2 regions of the Bradyrhizobium sp. HKCCYLRH3061 genome follow, and region 2 is predicted to be linked to the other one. Evidence: predicted binding sites of a transcription regulator. Region 2 holds the regulator's gene; the other holds the start of a gene.
What was found. Region 2 encodes LexA, which represses DNA repair genes until DNA is damaged. Its sites were predicted from a motif close to TGTTCNNNNTGTGTTCNG; they were not measured.
Positions count from the first base shown of each region.

Region 1: the regulator LexA is predicted to act here: its motif matches at 1,914-1,931, upstream of ACQR2C_RS21955 (PA0069 family radical SAM protein).

Region 1 is NZ_JBNPUE010000014.1:17,167-20,256, forward strand. It holds gene ACQR2C_RS21950 (phosphoketolase family protein) at 1-1,764, opposite strand, end outside; gene ACQR2C_RS21955 (PA0069 family radical SAM protein) at 1,953-3,090, shown strand, end outside.
Region 2 is NZ_JBNPUE010000018.1:85,759-88,848, forward strand. It holds gene ACQR2C_RS25810 (molybdopterin molybdotransferase MoeA) at 179-1,390, shown strand; gene lexA (transcriptional repressor LexA) at 1,596-2,294, shown strand; gene ACQR2C_RS25820 (hypothetical protein) at 2,570-3,010, shown strand.

The DNA.
Region 1 (3,090 bases), on a different contig from region 2:
GCCGGCGACGATGACGTTGATGCGGTCATAGGTGCGCATGCAGTGGTCGGCGATCCACAGCAGCGTGTTGGCGTCCGGCGGGAAGTAGATGCGGACGATGTCCGCCTTCTTGTTGGCGACGAGGTCGACGAAGCCCGGATCCTGGTGGCTGAAGCCGTTATGGTCCTGCCGCCAGACATGCGAGGTCAGGAGATAGTTCAGCGACGCGACCGGGCGCCGCCACGGCAGCTCGCGTGACACTTTCAGCCATTTGGCGTGCTGGTTGAACATCGAATCGACGATGTGGATGAACGCCTCGTAGCAGGAGAACAGGCCGTGGCGGCCGGTGAGCAGATAGCCTTCCAGCCAGCCCTGGCAGAGGTGCTCGCTCAGCACCTCCATGACGCGGCCGTCATGGGCGAGGTGGACGTCGTAGGGCTCGATGCCCTCCATCCACACCCGCTCGGTGACCTCGAACACGGCATCGAGCCGGTTCGAGGCGGTTTCGTCCGGGCCCATGATGCGGAAGTTGCGTGTCTCTGCATTCAGCGTGATCACGTCGCGCAGGAACTTGCCGAGTTCGCGCGTGGCTTCAGCGATGGTCTGGCCCGGAGAGGACACGTCGACCGCAAAATGCTGGTAGTTTGGGAGCTTGAGCTCACGCTTGAGTAAGCCGCCATTGGCGTGCGGGTTGGCGCCCATGCGCCGCGCGCCCTTCGGCGCCAGCGCCTGCAGCTCCGGCATCAGCCGGCCCTGCGCGTCGAACAATGTGTCCGGCTCGTAGCTCTTCAGCCAGGCTTCGAGCAGCGCGAGATGCTCCGGCTTGCCGCGCGGATTGGCGATCGGCACCTGGTGGGCACGCCAGAAACCTTCGACCTTGAGTCCGTCGACCTCCTTCGGGCCCGTCCAGCCCTTCGGGCTGCGCAGCACGATCATCGGCCAGCGCGGCCGTTGGATCGTTGCATCCGGCTGACGCGCATTCTGCTGGATCGAGCGGATGCTTGCGAGCGCGACATCGAGCGCGTCCGCCATCTGCCGATGCATCGCCCTGGGCTCGGCGCCTTCGACGAACAGCGGCTCATAACCGTAACCTTCGAACAGGCATTTGAGCTCGGCGTCGCCCATGCGGCCGAGCACGGTGGGATTGGCGATCTTGTAGCCGTTGAGATGCAGGATCGGCAGCACCGCGCCGTCATGGGCCGGGTTCAGGAACTTGTTCGAATGCCAGGACGCGGCGAGCGGGCCGGTCTCGGCCTCGCCGTCGCCGACCACGCAGGCCACGATCAGATCGGGATTATCGAACGCCGCGCCATAGGCGTGCACCAGCGCGTAGCCGAGCTCGCCGCCTTCATGGATCGAGCCCGGCGTTTCCGGCGCCGCATGGCTCGGAATGCCGCCAGGGAAGGAGAACTGCCGGAACAGCTTGCGCAGGCCATCTGCATCGCCCGTGATATCCGGATAGATCTCGCTGTATGTGCCTTCGAGATAGGTGTTTGCGACCATGCCCGGACCGCCATGGCCGGGACCGCAGATATAGATGACGCTGAGATCCTGGGCCTGGATGGCGCGATTGAGATGGGCGTAGATGAAATTCAGTCCGGGCGTCGTCCCCCAGTGGCCGAGCAGGCGCGGCTTGACGTGCTCCGCTTTCAGCGGCTCGCGCAGCAGCGGGTTGTCGAGCAGATAGATCTGCCCGACCGAGAGATAATTGGCCGCACGCCAGTAGCGGTCGAGCAGGTCGAGATCATCGGCCGGGATCGTCTGGTGGGAAGACGTGATGTTCATGTAACCTCGCTTGCCGTCCGCTTCGCGCCCGCGGGAGAGTGCATTAGAGTAATGCCGCACCGTCCCGTTCCAGTGCGCTGCGAGGATAGAACGGGAATGTGATGGTTGGCCTTGCGCCGGCTCAGAACCACCACGCAGATGTTCTCTTTTGTTCTTGTAATGTTCTTTTTGTGTGCTATGTCTTGGCCATGAGCCGAGCATCTTCACATGCCCTCAAGCGCCCGCCGGTCCCGGTGCCCTCCGAGCCGGCGGGCGCGCCTTCTTTCGGTCCTGACAAGGACTTCCCGGAACTCGCGGTCGCCATCGAACGGGGCCGGCGCCGCGGCCGGGGTGCACAATCCAATGCGAGCGGCCGCTACGAGGCGGAGGCGCGCGTTGTCTTCGACGACGGCTGGCAGAGCCTCGAAGACCTGCCGCCGTTCAAGACCACGGTCGCGACCGATACCTCGCGCAAGGTCATCACCCGCAACGACTCGCCAGACATCGGTTTCGATCGCTCGATCAATCCGTATCGCGGCTGCGAGCACGGCTGTGTCTACTGCTTCGCGCGGCCGACCCATGCGTTTCTCGGGCTGTCGCCTGGCCTCGACTTCGAATCCAAGCTGTTCGTGAAGCCGGATGCGCCCGCGCTCCTGGAGAAGGAGCTCGCGGCCAGCGGCTACGAGCCGCGGATGATCGCGATCGGGACCAACACCGATCCCTACCAGCCGATCGAGCGCGAGCGGAAGATCATGCGCGGCATCCTCGAGGTGCTGGAAAAGGTTGGCCATCCCGTCGGGATCGTCACGAAGTCGGCGCTGGTGATGCGTGATGCCGACATCCTGGCGCGGATGGCCAAGAAGAACCTGGCGAAGGTCGCGATATCAGTGACCACGCTGGATCCGAAGCTGGCGCGCACGATGGAGCCGCGGGCCTCGACGCCGTCGAAGCGGCTGGAGGCGTTGCAGGCGCTGTCCAAGGCCGGCATCCCGACGACGGTGATGGTGGCGCCGGTGATCCCCGCGCTCAATGACAGCGAGATCGAGCGCATCCTCGATGCCGCCGCCCATGCCGGGGTCAAGGAAGCCTCCTATGTGTTGCTGCGGCTGCCGCTGGAGGTGCGCGACCTGTTCCGCGAATGGCTGCTCGAGCATTATCCCGACCGCTACCGCCACGTCTTCACCCTGATCCGCGACATGCGCGGCGGCCGCGATTACGACTCGCAATGGGGCACGCGGATGAAGGGGACAGGCCCGATGGCCTGGATGATCGGCCGCCGCTTCGAGATCGCCTGCGAAAAGCTTGGGCTGAACAAGCGCCGGACCAAGCTGACGACCGATCATTTCG
Region 2 (3,090 bases):
CGCGACTGCCCCCCGGCATGATTGCAGAGTTTCTCGCGCGATCGTGAGGCGGCGGGCCACGCGACGCACCTTCAGACGATCGGAAAGCCGGGAGCGGCTTAGGCTCTTGGCCACCCCGTGCGCGTTCGGTTAGAAGGCGATTCAGTCGATCTGCCCGTCTTCGTCCGAAGGTAATCCCATGGCCCTGATGCCGGTCTCCGATGCGTTGTCCGCGGTGCTCGCCGGCACCGAGCCGCTGGCTGAGGAAATGGTCGGGCTGGACGAGGCCTATCACCGCATCCTGGCCCGCGACCTCGCGGCGCTGCGGACGCAGCCGCCCGAGGCGATGTCGGCGATGGATGGCTATGCGGTGCGCGCGGCCGACGCAGCCAAGGCCAAGGCGCGGCTGAAGGTGATCGGCGAGGTCGCGGCGGGACGGCCGTTCGATCGCGTGGTCGGGCCCGGCGAGGCGGCGCGGATCTTCACCGGCGGCGTTGTCCCCGCAGGCGCCGACGCGGTGGTGATCCAGGAGGACACGATCGCCGAGGACGGCCATGTCGTGATCACCGAGGCCGCGATCACAGGCCGGCACATCCGGCCGGCCGGCGTCGACTTCCACCAGGGCATGGTGCTGCTGAAGGCCGGGCGCCGACTCAGCGACCGCGACCTATCCCTGGCGGCCAGCATGAATCATCCGGCGCTGCCGGTGCGGCGGCGGCCGAAGGTGGCGCTGCTCGCCACCGGCGACGAGCTGGTGATGCCGGGCTCGACGCCCGGCCCGGGGCAGATCGTCTATTCCAACGGCTACGCGCTGCGGGCGCTGGTGCGCAGCGAGGGCGCGACGCCGATCGATCTCGGCATCGCCGCGGATACGATGGAGGCGACGGTCGCTGGAATCCGGCGCGCCCGCGCGGCCGAGGCCGACGTCCTGATCACGACCGGCGGCGCCTCGGTCGGCGATCACGACCTGGTCAAGCAGGCGCTGGAGGCCGAGGGCGTCGAAATGGCGTTCTGGAAGATCGCGATGCGGCCGGGCAAGCCGATGATGCACGGACGGCTCGGCGACATCAGGGTGATCGGACTGCCCGGCAATCCGGTGTCGTCCTATGTCTGCGCCATCCTGTTCATGGTGCCGCTGATTCGGCACCTGCTCGGCCGCGACGAGGCCGTGATGCTGCGCGAGACCGCCCTGCTCGGCCGCGAGTTGGGGGCGAACGATTCGCGCGAGGACTATCTGCGGGCGCAGCTCAAGGAGCGCGCCGACGGCACCCTGGTCGCAACACCGGTGACGCAGCAGGATTCGTCGCTGCTCGGCAATCTCGCGCTGTCGCAGGCGCTGGTGATCCGGCCGGCGTTTGCGCCGAAGGCGCCTGCCGGCAGCCCGTGCGAAATCCTGCGCCTGCCGAACTGAGCCGCTTCCCCGGTAAAGCCCGGTCCGTTCATCATATTTTTAGGATTGCGGAACACACATCGAACATATAGTGTCCGTTCATGATTTGTTTTTAGTATGTTGCGGGCGACGCGATGACGGTCCGACTCCAGGGCGCTCTCAGCCGGCTTGTGCTCAAGGCGCAGCTCCTGGACTCGGACAACAACAAACCGGGGACCAGGTCGAAATGCTGACGCGCAAACAGTACGAACTTCTGCGGTTCATCAACGAGCGGCTCAAGGAAGCCGGCGTGCCGCCGTCCTTCGACGAGATGAAGGATGCGCTCGATCTGCGTTCAAAGTCCGGCATTCATCGCCTGATCACGGCGCTCGAGGAGCGCGGCTTCATCCGCCGGCTGCCGAATCGCGCCCGCGCGATCGAGGTGATCAAGCTGCCCGAGCTGTCGCAGGCCGCGGGCAACCGTCGCGGCTTCACGCCGTCGGTGATCGAAGGCAATCTCGGCAAGGTGCGCACCAGCACTCCCGCGCTGGACGATGGCGAGCGCCCTGTCGCGGTGCCGGTGATGGGCCGCATCGCCGCCGGTACCCCGATCGAGGCGCTGCAGACGCGCAGCCACACCATCAGCGTGCCTGCGGACATGCTCGGCAACGGCGATCACTATGCGCTCGAGGTGCGCGGCGACTCGATGGTCGATGCCGGCATCCTCGACGGTGACATGGCGCTGATCCAGCGCAACGAGACCGCCGACACCGGCGACATCGTGGTGGCGCTGATCGACGATGAGGAAGCGACCTTGAAGCGCTTCCGCCGTCGCGGCGCATCGATCGCGCTCGAGCCGGCCAACACCGCCTACGAGGTGCGCATCCTGCCGCCGAACCGGGTGAAGATCCAAGGCAAGCTGGTCGGGCTGTACCGCAAGTACTGATCGCGAATGGGATCGGTCGATCGGCGGCGGGCGCACGCGCTTTCGCCGCCGAGCTGGAGGCTGCCCAGCAAAATACGTCACGCGCGAATGCACCTCATGATGTGCAGCGCGGCATGCTCAAACGCTTGTGATCGGCCGCGGGCACACGCGATGCAGATCAGCGCAGAATTGCCGCGAAGCGCGCGCTAACATCACCATCGATGTCCACTCTGATAGAGGCCTGCGCCTGTCCGGGGGGAGCGTGGGTCGGCTATCTCTCAACGAGGAGCGATCCGATGTGTGACTACAGCCTCCATGCGGTTGCGTCCCGTCCCGCCAAGGTCGGCGAGACGTTGATCTCGATGACCTTCCGTGGCACCGCCACCCGCGGCTTCGCCCTGGAGAGCGAGCCGACCGTCGCAGTCTGCATGATGCCCGGCACCGAGTTGGCCTTCGCCGAGGACGTCCGCTACGACAGCCGCTGGCTCTGGACCCGGACGATCCGCGAGCGCGTCGCAAAGTTCAACAGCATCGAGACCCACATTCCCGATCGCCATCACGACGCGATCGAGTTCGCCGACGGCCGCCACGTGCTGGTGACCCAGCTCTGCGAGGGCCAGCGCGTCACCGTGCTGCAATTGCCGGTCAGCAAGCAGCCGGCAGAGCGTCGCCCGGACATCGGCGAGGACGTGCCGACGTCGCATGCCACACCGATTCGCCGCATCAGCATCACCTGAGGGCCTGCGCGTCGGCATTTCTGTCGGTCGTGAGCGCGCTTTCGACGGTGGGAGACTTGGTCAACTTGGGTTCTGCAAGC